3 regions of the Enterobacter sp. JH25 genome follow, and region 1 is predicted to be linked to each of the others. Evidence: predicted binding sites of a transcription regulator. Region 1 holds the regulator's gene; each other region holds the start of a gene.
The links. Region 1 encodes Fur, which represses iron uptake genes when iron is present. Its sites were predicted from a motif close to ATAATAATGAGAACNACTATCAA; they were not measured.

Region 1 (4,057 bases):
GCGTTCACCGCAATTGAAATGGCCGAAAATGGCGACAGCGGCCATCCGAACGAAATTGCGTTCTCCTCCAGCAATAAAGCTTACGACGAAGACTGGTCCGGCGATAAAAGCGGAATCAGCCTGTATAAAGCGGCTGCAAAATTCAAATATGGCCCGGTCTGGGCGCGTGGTGGTTATATCCAGCCAACCGGTCAGACGCTGTTAGCGCCGCACTGGAGCTTTATGCCAGGTACCTATCAGGGCGCGGAAGCCGGTGCTAATTTTGACTACGGCGATGCGGGGGCGTTGAGCTTCTCCTATATGTGGACCAACGAGTACAAAGCGCCGTGGCACATTGAGATGGACAAGTTCTATCAAAACGATAAAAAAACCAAAGTTGATTATCTCCACTCGCTGGGGGCGAAGTACGACTTCAAAAACGATCTGGTGCTGGAAGCGGCTTTTGGTCAGGCTGAAGGTTATATTGATCAGTACTTTGCTAAAGCCAGCTACAAATTTGATATCGCAGGTAGCCCGCTGAGCACCAGCTATCAGTTCTACGGTACGCGCGACAAGGTCAGCGATGGCAGCGTAAATGATATTTATGACGGCACCGCGTGGTTACAGGCGCTGACCTTCGGCTACAAGGTGGGTCAGGTTGATTTGCGTCTGGAGGGTACATGGGTCAAGGCAGAAGGGCAGCAGGGCTATTTCCTGCAACGTATGACGCCAACCTACGCCTCTTCCAACGGTCGTCTGGATATCTGGTGGGATAACCGCTCTGACTTCAACGCCGACGGCGAAAAAGCAGTCTTCTTCGGCGCAATGTATGACCTGAAGAACTGGAACCTGCCTGGCTGGGCAGTGGGCGCGTCCTACGCGTACGCCTGGGACGCGAAGCCAGCGGATATGGCTACGCCAGACGCCTACTACGATCCGAACTACCGTCTGAAAGAGTCTTCATACAGTCTGGATGCGATTTACACCCTGCAGGAGGGGCGTGCGAAAGGCACGATGTTCAAACTGCACTTCACCCAGTATGACAACCACTCCGATATCCCGAGCTACGCGGGCGGTTACGGCAACATCTTCCAGGATGAGCGCGACGTGAAATTTATGGTCATTGCGCCATTTACCATCTTCTGATGAATGCTGCGGCGGGCTGTGTCCCGCCGTTATGGAGACTGAACATGATGAAAAAAAGGGTAATCGTTGCGCTGCTGGCATTCGGGCTGGTGGCGTGCGCGCAGGATCAGGCGCCGAAAGAAGACTCCCGTCTGAAAGAGGCGTATAGCGCTTGCATCAATACCGCACAAGGTTCACCTGAGAAGATTGAAGCCTGTCAAAGCGTGCTGAACGTGCTGAAAAAAGACAAAGCCCATGAGCAATTCGCCACGCAGGAAAACGTTCGCGTGATGGATTACCAGGCCTGTATTCAGGCGCGTAAAACCGGTAACGATCAGGAAGTGGCGAAGCGTTGCGATAAGATTTGGGACGAGATTCGCAATAACAATAAATAAGTTGCTTTACGCCCGGTGGCGCTGCGCTTACCGGGCTTTTTCCAGGCAAAAAAAAGCCAACCTCACGGCTGGCTCAGAGTATGAACACTGACTTATTTTGCGTCGTGCGCATGTTCATTTTCGCGGCAATCCCCTTCAGCACAGTGACCGTACAGGTACAGGCTGTGGTTGGTCAGGCGGATGCCATGACGGGCGGCGATTTCACGCTGGCGTGATTCAATGGAATCATCGCTAAATTCAATGACCTTGCCACAGTCGAGGCAGATCAGGTGATCGTGGTGGTGCTGCTGAGTCAGCTCGAACACGGATTTACCGCCTTCGAAATTATGACGAGTAACAATGCCCGCGTCATCAAACTGGTTCAGCACACGATAGACGGTTGCCAGCCCAATCTCTTCACCCATATCGATAAGACGCTTATAAAGGTCTTCCGCACTGACATGGTGATTGTCTGGCCCCTGAAGCACTTCAAGGATTTTTAACCGAGGAAGCGTTACTTTCAGGCCAGCTTTCTTTAATGCGGTATTGTTGTCAGTCATGCGGAATCTGTCCTGTTGCTAAACGATTCACTTCAAAAGAAGAAGTGACAGAAAATGCACTTGGGATAATGCGTCTCATTATAGAACTGCCATGGCTAAATGAAAACTGCAAGTCTCAAGCAAAGTATGCTTATAAAAACGTGGTATCACCAACAAACTTGTTCGATGGCACCCACTTTTTACCAGGGGGATATTGTACAGGTCTGGACGAAAAAGTTAAAAGTTTGTAGCAATTAATTTAATCGGTTTTACCTGAACAACGGGCGCAACCGGAGTTGCGCCGCAGGGATATCAGGCGTTAAGGATATCGTCCAGGTTCAGCTCTTCACGAACCTGCTTAACCCATTTTTCTACACGCTCTGCGGTCAGCTCTGGCTGACGGTCTTCATCAATGGCAAGGCCAACGAAGTGATCGTCATCTGCCAGACCTTTGGAAGCTTCGAAGTGGTAACCCGCTGTTGGCCAGTGACCAACAATCGCCGCACCGCGCGGCTCAATGATGTCACGAATAGTGCCCAGCGCATCACAGAAATACTCAGCGTAGTCTTCCTGATCGCCACAGCCAAACAGGGCAACCAGCTTGCCGTTGAAGTCGACTTCTTCCAGCGTCGGGAAGAAATCGTCCCAGTCACACTGTGCTTCACCGTAGTACCAGGTCGGGATGCCCAGCAGCAGGATGTCATAGCCCTCGAGATCTTCTTTGCTGCTCTTGGCGATGTCATGCACATCAGCAACGTCTTTACCGAGCTGTTTTTGAATGTTTTTTGCGATATTTTCAGTATTGCCGGTATCACTGCCAAAGAAAATGCCGATGATTGCCATGAGTAAAATAACCTCTTGAAACTTAATGGTATGGTGGCGCAAATTGTCCACGGATAAGGGCAATAATAGCAGAACAGGCAACCCTGCGGAAACAGCTATCACGCAGGACTGCACTCTGTGCTACATGAAAAAGGTAATATTGGGGATTTTCTGACTCACGCCTTGCCGCGTAACGTCTCAAGCTGGGCGATCAGCATCTCTTCGATCAGTTCGCTGCGGCTGATGTTGCGCGCGTCAGCTAACTCGTTAAGCGCATCGACGGCATCGGCATTCAGCTTGAGTTCGACACGCTTAAGCCCACGATTTTTATCGCGTTTAAGCTGGTTGCGTTTATTGATACGCAGCTGTTCATCGCGCGAAAGCGGATTCGTTTTCGGTCGTCCCGGTCGACGCTCATTCGCGAACAGATCTAGTGTCGTACGGTCCGTTTGTTCTTTGGCCATGATTCTGAGACTTCGGGGGAAACACGCCGCCCTGCTAATGCCCGGGCGATAAGCGCGCCATCATACATCACCCATATCCACACGCCAACGACTGGAAGCCCGTCGTCTTCCGGTCGCTGGCTTTTTAATCAATTCGCTGTATCAGTAAGATAGCGGCGAATGGCGCGCAGGACCGCATCCGGTTTTTCCGCGTGGACCCAGTGCCCGGCACCGGCGATGACGTGAGCGCGAGCCTGCGGAAATTGCGCCAGCAGCGTGTCACGATACGCGTCAGTGACGTAAGGGGAGTTGCCGCCGCGAATAAAGAGGGTAGGGTGCGGCCAGGCGGGGACATTTTCCCACCCCACAATATGCGAATACTGATCCCACAGTACCGGGACGTTAAAGCGCCATTGTCCGTCAACAAAGGATTTCAGCAGGAACTGGACCACGCCTTCTTCATCGAGATGCTCGCGCATAACGGCTGCCGCCTGCTGGCGTGTGGAGACGCCTGACTCTGTCACAGCATTGATCGCAGCGAAAATCTCATCGTGACGGCGAACGTCGTAATTGACGGGCGCAACGTCAATGACCACCAGACCGGAAATTCGCTCAGGGGCCAGCGCTGTAAGCGCCATCACCGCTTTACCGCCCATTGAATGCCCGATGAGCGTCGCTTTCTGGATATTATTCGCATCGAGGGTGTCCCGCAGATCCTGCGCCATGGCTGCGTAGGTCATCTCCTCCGAGCGTCCTGAAAGACCGTGATTGCGCA
Region 2 (4,057 bases), 1.8 Mb from region 1:
GGGTAAACCTCAGGTTGCTTACCGCGAAGCGATTCGCGCGAAAGTTACCGATGTTGAAGGTAAACACGCTAAGCAGTCTGGTGGTCGCGGTCAGTACGGTCACGTTGTGATCGACATGTACCCACTGGAGCCGGGCTCTAACCCTAAAGGTTACGAGTTCATCAACGACATCAAAGGTGGTGTAATTCCTGGCGAATACATCCCTGCCGTTGATAAAGGTATCCAGGAGCAGCTGAAAGCTGGTCCTCTGGCTGGTTACCCGGTTGTAGACATGGGTGTTCGTCTGCACTTCGGTTCTTACCACGACGTTGACTCCTCTGAACTGGCGTTTAAACTGGCTGCGTCTATTGCCTTTAAAGAAGGCTTTAAGAAAGCAAAACCAGTTCTGCTTGAGCCAATCATGAAGGTTGAAGTAGAAACTCCGGAAGAGAACACCGGTGACGTTATCGGTGACTTGAGCCGTCGTCGCGGTATGCTGCGTGGTCAGGAATCCGAAGTAACTGGCGTTAAGATCCACGCTGAAGTTCCGCTGTCTGAAATGTTCGGATATGCAACTCAGCTGCGTTCTCTGACCAAAGGTCGTGCATCATACACTATGGAATTCCTGAAGTATGATGATGCGCCGAACAACGTTGCTCAGGCCGTTATCGAAGCCCGTGGTAAGTAATCCACAGGATTAAAACCTAAGTCCCGTGCTCTCTCCGAAGGGGAGAGCACTATAGTAAGGAATATAGCCGTGTCTAAAGAAAAATTTGAACGTACAAAACCGCACGTCAACGTTGGTACTATCGGCCACGTTGACCATGGTAAAACTACCCTGACTGCTGCAATCACTACCGTACTGGCTAAAACCTACGGCGGTGCTGCTCGTGCTTTCGACCAGATCGATAACGCACCAGAAGAAAAAGCTCGTGGTATCACCATCAACACCTCTCACGTTGAGTATGACACCCCGACTCGCCACTACGCACACGTAGACTGCCCAGGCCACGCCGACTATGTTAAAAACATGATCACCGGTGCTGCGCAGATGGACGGCGCGATCCTGGTTGTTGCTGCGACTGACGGCCCTATGCCTCAGACTCGTGAGCACATCCTGCTGGGTCGTCAGGTAGGCGTTCCTTTCATCATCGTGTTCCTGAACAAATGCGACATGGTTGATGACGAAGAGCTGCTGGAACTGGTAGAGATGGAAGTTCGTGAACTGCTGTCTCAGTACGATTTCCCAGGCGACGACACTCCAATCGTTCGTGGTTCCGCGCTGAAAGCGCTGGAAGGCGACGCAGAGTGGGAAGCGAAAATCATCGAACTGGCTGGCTTCCTGGATTCTTACATCCCAGAACCAGAGCGTGCGATTGACAAGCCATTCCTGCTGCCAATCGAAGACGTATTCTCCATCTCCGGTCGTGGTACCGTTGTTACCGGTCGTGTAGAGCGCGGTATCATCAAAGTTGGTGAAGAAGTTGAAATCGTTGGTATCAAAGAGACTGCGAAGTCTACCTGTACTGGCGTTGAAATGTTCCGCAAACTGCTGGACGAAGGCCGTGCTGGTGAGAACGTTGGTGTTCTGCTGCGTGGTATCAAGCGTGAAGAAATCGAACGTGGTCAGGTTCTGGCGAAGCCAGGCTCAATCAAGCCACACACCAAGTTCGAATCTGAAGTGTACATTCTGTCCAAAGACGAAGGCGGCCGTCATACTCCGTTCTTCAAAGGCTACCGTCCACAGTTCTACTTCCGTACAACTGACGTGACCGGTACCATCGAACTGCCAGAAGGCGTAGAGATGGTAATGCCAGGCGACAACATCAAGATGGTTGTGACTCTGATCCACCCAATCGCGATGGATGACGGTCTGCGTTTCGCAATCCGTGAAGGCGGCCGTACCGTTGGCGCGGGCGTTGTTGCTAAAGTTCTGGGCTAATTAATTATCCCTGAAATAAAAAGGACGCTTCGGCGTCCTTTTTTGTTTTCTGCCGTTGGGCATTGTCATAAAAATTCGCATTTTTTGCTTTCTCCCGCCACGTATTCCGACGCCCGTGCTATTGTAATCATAACCATTCTCACTTACACTTTGCGCATATTTTGAACGGGAGTCTTTATGTACGTTTGTTTATGTAATGGTGTAAGCGACAAAAAAATTCGTCAGGCCGTTCGCCAGTTTCAACCACAATCTTTCCAGCAGCTTCGTAAGTTTGTTCCGGTGGGAAATCAATGCGGTAAATGCGTTCGCGCAGCGCGTGAGATCATGCAGGACGAACTGATGCAGATCCCGGAATTCAAAGAGATCGCGTAAGCCTCCATCTTTTTTTTGACATCCCCGTAGCCCGATCTACGCTTCAATGAGTGGAAGCGGAGGGACTATATAATGAAAGGTGATGTTAAAATCATAAGTTATCTCAATAAATTATTGGGAAATGAGCTTGTCGCAATCAATCAGTATTTTCTCCATGCAAGAATGTTCAAAAACTGGGGACTGACTCGCCTCAACGATGTTGAATACCATGAGTCCATTGATGAAATGAAACACGCCGATAAATATATTGAGCGTATTTTATTCCTCGAAGGCATTCCTAACCTACAGGATCTCGGAAAACTGGGCATCGGAGAAGATGTTGAAGAGATGCTGCGTTCTGATCTCCGGCTAGAGCTGGAGGGTGCAAAAGACCTGCGTGAAGCCATTGCCTATGCAGACAGCGTACATGACTACGTCAGTCGGGATATGATGATCCAGATCCTGGCCGATGAAGAAGGGCACATCGACTGGCTTGAGACCGAACTGGATCTCATTAGCAAAATTGGCCTACAGAACTACCTTCAGTCTCAGATCAAAGTGGAAAGTTAATCAGGCTTTCCCAGCCAACGCATAAACCCGCTGCCGCCAGAAATGGCCCAAAAGGCAGTGGGTTTTTTAATGCCTGCTTATCAGGGTTGAACAACGAGAAACCAACCAGATACAGCAGAGCCATTAACGCGGCCACTAATGCCAGTACTGGCAGTACACACCAGCCATGCCATGCTCCCAGCGCCGCCAGATATTTTATGTCGCCATACCCCATCCCTTCACATCGGCAGATGAGTCGATATCCCCAATAGATAACGGCGAATCCGGCGTATCCTGCCGTCGCACCCACTACCGCGCTCGGCAAAAAATCAGGATGAAGACAAAGCTGGTAGAGCAGGCCCGTCCATAGCAGCGGGCAAAGGAATTTATCGGGAAGCAGCCCCGTGCGAATATCGGTGCGTACAAGCAAGGCCGATAACGCAAAATAGATCAGCAGAAAGGGGAGGGACATTAGCATAGCGAGAGCCTCAAAATGGTTTGAGCGCATACTCGTAATAATCAGCATGCCCGGCAATGTGTAAAAACACCAATTGCGCAGCGGCTTCAGACAAAGAGTTGAGAAGGGATACTTTGCATAAAAAATTGCGATGCCTTACGCAGAGTACGACTTTGGCGCTTAATTTCTAAACGGCACTTGCGTCTTTCGCTGATTTACGTATAATGCGCGGGCTTGTCGTAATTGACGGCGGGTTCAATCTGAACCAGAGTAGCTCACTTTGTTACTCAACAATGCTCCCAATTGGGGAGCTACGTAAGAACGGTTACACTCTCCCATCAATCGTAATGGGTTTGAGGAGTAATCATTTTCGTTTATAAAATAATTGGAGCTCTGGTCTCATGCAGAACCAAAGAATCCGTATCCGCCTTAAAGCGTTTGATCATCGTCTGATCGATCAATCAACCGCGGAAATCGTCGAGACTGCTAAGCGCACTGGTGCGCAAGTCCGTGGTCCGATCCCGCTGCCGACCCGCAAAGAGCGCTTTACCGTTCTGATCTCTCCGCACGTTAACAAAGATGCGCGTGATCAGTACGAGATCCGCACTCACAAGCGTCTGGTTGACATCGTTGAGCCAACTGAGAAAACCGTTGATGCTCTGATGCGTCTGGATCTGGCTGCCGGTGTAGACGTGCAGATCAGCCTGGGTTAATCAGGTCATCGAGCGATTGAGAGGTTGATACAATGATTGGTTTAGTCGGTAAAAAAGTGGGCATGA
Region 3 (4,057 bases), 1.4 Mb from region 1:
GCTGGCGGATGACTTTTCGCTCTCGCTGCGCACGCTGCATCGTCAGCTCAAGCAGCATACCGGGCTGACGCCGCAGCGCTACCTCAACCGTCTGCGCCTGATCAAAGCGCGTCACCTTTTAAGGCACACGGATGAAAGCGTCACGGATATCGCCTATCGCTGCGGTTTCGGCGACAGTAACCACTTTTCAACGCTGTTTCGTCGGGAATTTAGCTGGTCGCCGCGCGATATCCGTCAGGGGAAAGACGCGTTGCTTCAGTAACGCGAGGGCAGTCACCGTTTTTTTACCGCAGAAAGGCTAATAATGTCCGGTTATTCGCCGTCGAGGTTGTGGTGTGGCTGCTCAGTTAATTCTTCGTAAAGATGATTTTTTTGCCTCCGCGAGTCAGGCCGTCGCGGTGGCGGACCGCTATCCGCAAAACGTCTTTGCCGAGCATACCCACGAGTTCTGCGAGCTGGTGCTGGTGTGGCGGGGCAACGGCCTGCACGTCCTCAACGACCGTCCCTACCGCATCACGCGCGGAGACCTGTTCTACATCCGCGCCGAAGATAAACACTCTTACGCCTCGGTTAACGATCTGGTGTTGCAGAACGTCATCTACTGCCCTGACAGGCTTAAACTGAATGTCGACTGGGCGGGCAATATCCCCGGTTTACATGATGCCAGAGGCGAACCGCACTGGCGCTTAAGCAGCAACGGCATGGCTCAGGTGCGCCAGACGATTTCCCAGCTGGAGCAGGAGAGCCAGAAGAGCGATCCGGTGGCAAACCAGATGTCGGAGCTGCTTTTTGCCCAGCTGGTGATGACCCTGAAGCGCCATCGTTACGCTACGGATAATCCCTCTGCCACCACGCAGGAAGCGCTGCTGGATAAGCTCATCACCCGGCTTGCGGGCAGTCTTAACAAGAGTTTCGTGCTGGAAAAATTCTGCGAGCAGGAGCAGTGCAGCGAGCGCGCGCTGCGCCAGCAGTTCCGCACCCAGACGGGGATGACGGTAAACCACTATCTGCGCCAGCTGCGCATCTGCCACGCTCAGTATCTGTTACAGCATACTGAGCTGATGGTGAGTGAAGTGGCGATGCGCTGCGGCTTTGAGGACAGTAACTACTTTTCGGTGGTGTTTAACCGTGAGGTGGGGATGACGCCGGTTCAGTGGCGTCATCGCAGTCGAAAGGCAGCGTAATCAGTTCGCCATGCCGAGGCCGACGATATTGGCCGCAATAATTATCACCACGCAGCCCAGGCTCAGCACGCCAACCGGACGACGCCCGGCGTTGTTCCACTCTTTCAGCACCAGCCCAACCAGCCCGCCGCACAGCACGTAGAAGCTCATGTGCAGCATCCAGCTCATGTAGTCATACTGCGCCGGAATACTGGCGTGACCCCAGGCGTAAAAGAAGAATTGCAGATACCACATCAGACCGCCGAGGGCGGAAAGCAGGACGTTGGTGACGATCAGCGGTTTTGCCAGCGAGAAGTCGGCTTTTACCGACAGATTCTTCACTTTTGCCAGACGAATGAAGCAAAAGCCGAGGTTTACCAGCGCGCCGCCGCCCATGATCACCACGTAGCTTGGCAGGGCAACGTACAGCGGGTCGACGCCCAGCGCTGCAGCGGCGTCGTGCATCGGTTTGGCGGCGTTCATCGCGAACGACATGCCCGCCGAGAAGACGCCGCACATCACCGCCAGTAGCAGCCCTTTCTTCAGGTTGAACTCTTCGGCTTTGATGCCCATCTTGCGTTCTTTCAACTGGCCCGCGCGGGTGACAATTCCCACGCCGATCACCGCTACCAGCACGCCCAGCAGCGTCATTCGCCCACCCTGGGTGTTGATCAGCACATCGAAGTTGCCGTTGAGGATTGGCGTCATCAGGGTGCCAACAATCAGCGTAATGCCGATCGCGATGCCAATCCCCATCGACATGCCGAGGTAGCGCATGGTGAGGCCGTAGTTGATATTACCGATACCCCACATCGCGCCGAACAGGAATACCGGCAGCAGGGTGGAGGCGTTGAAGGAGGAGAAGTAGCCCCAGAAATCGGGCAGCAGCATGGCGCTGATTGTCCACGGCAAAATCAGCCAGGACACGGTACCGCCAACGGACCACATGGTTTCCCATGACCAGCCTTTCACCTTTTTAAACGGGGCATAGAAACAGGCTGCACTGGCCGCGCCTATCAAATGCCAGAAAATACCCATCGTAATCGCATGATTCATTTTTACATCCTCATCGTTTTTATAGCCGGAGGCTTCCCGCCGACTTGATGAGTGTAAAAATTAGGCGGTTTGGGAACCTTCAGAAGGTTGCCGCACTTTTGTTTTGAATGGCAATCAGCTCGTTAACCGCGTGAGCAGACTCACAATTCCTTCATTTCTCAAAAACCGAATAACCTTATAAAAACTACGGCATTGATAATCATTTTCAATATCATTTAATTAACTATAATGAACCAACTGCTTACGCGGCATTAACAGCTGTGCCGCCCGACAATAATGGAGAGGATTATGAGTTATACACTGCCATCCCTGCCGTATGCCTACGACGCACTGGAACCGCATTTCGACAAGCAGACGATGGAAATCCATCACACTAAACATCACCAGACCTACGTGAATAATGCGAATGCTGCGCTGGAAAGCCTGCCAGAGTTCGCTAATCTGCCTGTTGAAGAGCTGATCACCAAACTGGACCAGCTGCCAGCAGACAAGAAAACCGTGCTGCGCAACAACGCGGGCGGTCACGCTAACCACAGCCTGTTCTGGAAAGGCCTGAAAACCGGCACCACCCTTCAGGGCGACCTGAAAGCGGCTATCGAGCGTGACTTCGGTTCCGTTGACAACTTCAAAGCGGAATTCGAAAAAGCCGCTGCAACCCGTTTCGGTTCTGGCTGGGCGTGGCTGGTCCTGAAAGGTGACAAACTGGCGGTCGTTTCAACCGCAAACCAGGACTCCCCGCTGATGGGTGAAGCTATCTCTGGCGCATCCGGCTTCCCAATTCTGGGTCTGGACGTGTGGGAACACGCTTACTACCTGAAGTTCCAGAACCGTCGCCCTGACTACATCAAAGCCTTCTGGGATGTAGTGAACTGGGACGAAGCAGCAGCGCGTTTCGCCGCTAAAAAATAAGGTTGCATTGACGCCTGTGAGAAGCGAGTCTGATGACTCGCTTTTTTTGTATCTGAAGGAGTGGAGATGCATTACCCGGTGAATGTGTTTACAGGCAAGGTAAGGGAGTACGAAGGCAGTCGCTCGAGCGCTATAGCCAAAGTGCAGGTCGACGGTGAGCTGACGCTTACCGAGCTTGGTCTGGCGGGTGACCAGCAGGCCGAAAAGAAAATCCACGGCGGGCCCGATCGTGCGCTGTGCCACTATCCGCGCGAGCACTATCAGCACTGGAAAACCGAATTTCCTGAACAGGCGGACCTTTTCGTCGCCCCCGCGTTTGGCGAAAATCTCTCAACGGAAGGGCTGACGGAGAAGAACGTCTTTATTGGCGATATTTATCGCTGGGGCGATGCTCTGATTCAGGTCACCCAGCCGCGCTCGCCGTGCTTCAAGCTTAACTACCATTTTGGCATTCAGGATATGTCGGCCCAGCTGCAAAACGCGGGTAAAACCGGCTGGCTGTATCGCGTTGTGCAGGCGGGACAGGTTTCGGCGGATGCGCCGCTTGAGCTGGCTTCGCGCCTGAGTGAGGTGTCGGTATACGAGGCCTGTGCCATTGCCTGGCATATGCCCTTCGACGATGAACAGTTTCACCGCCTGCTGTCAGCGGCAGGATTATCCACTAGCTGGACCAGAACGATGCAGAAGCGGCGGATAAGCGGCAAGATCGAGAGCAGTTCGCGGAGATTGTGGGGGAAATAATTGCCCCTCACCCCGGCCCTCTCCCCAAAGGGGCGAGGGTGAAAAGACCGCACCGAGCCGTCCCCTCTCCCCTATGGGGAGAGGGTTAGGGTGAGGGGATTACGAACGCTTATACAGCGGCAGCCACAGCGTTAGCCGCAGCCCGCCCAGCGGGCTGTCATCGGCTTTCACCCAGCCACGGTGCTGCT

Region 2: a site for Fur is predicted at 2,042-2,064, ahead of bfd (bacterioferritin-associated ferredoxin). Genes of this name have one in related genera too.
Region 3: a site for Fur is predicted at 2,412-2,434, ahead of sodA (superoxide dismutase [Mn]). Genes of this name have one in related genera too.

What each region holds. Positions count from the first base shown of each region.
Region 1 is NZ_CP091319.1:1,289,478-1,293,534, forward strand. It holds gene chiP (chitoporin) at 1-1,125, shown strand, start outside; gene chiQ (ChiQ/YbfN family lipoprotein) at 1,173-1,499, shown strand; gene fur (ferric iron uptake transcriptional regulator) at 1,592-2,038, opposite strand; gene fldA (flavodoxin FldA) at 2,330-2,860, opposite strand; gene ybfE (LexA regulated protein) at 3,016-3,303, opposite strand; gene ybfF (esterase) at 3,432-4,057, opposite strand, start outside.
Region 2 is NZ_CP091319.1:4,241,016-4,245,072, reverse strand. It holds gene fusA (elongation factor G) at 1-667, shown strand, start outside; gene tuf (elongation factor Tu) at 737-1,921, shown strand; gene bfd (bacterioferritin-associated ferredoxin) at 2,099-2,293, shown strand; gene bfr (bacterioferritin) at 2,366-2,842, shown strand; gene L2Y28_RS20470 (A24 family peptidase) at 2,826-3,299, opposite strand; gene rpsJ (30S ribosomal protein S10) at 3,680-3,991, shown strand; gene rplC (50S ribosomal protein L3) at 4,024-4,057, shown strand, end outside.
Region 3 is NZ_CP091319.1:4,601,837-4,605,893, reverse strand. It holds gene rhaS (HTH-type transcriptional activator RhaS) at 1-262, shown strand, start outside; gene rhaR (HTH-type transcriptional activator RhaR) at 336-1,184, shown strand; gene rhaT (L-rhamnose/proton symporter RhaT) at 1,185-2,219, opposite strand; gene sodA (superoxide dismutase [Mn]) at 2,508-3,128, shown strand; gene yiiM (6-hydroxyaminopurine reductase) at 3,195-3,869, shown strand; gene cpxA (envelope stress sensor histidine kinase CpxA) at 3,969-4,057, opposite strand, start outside.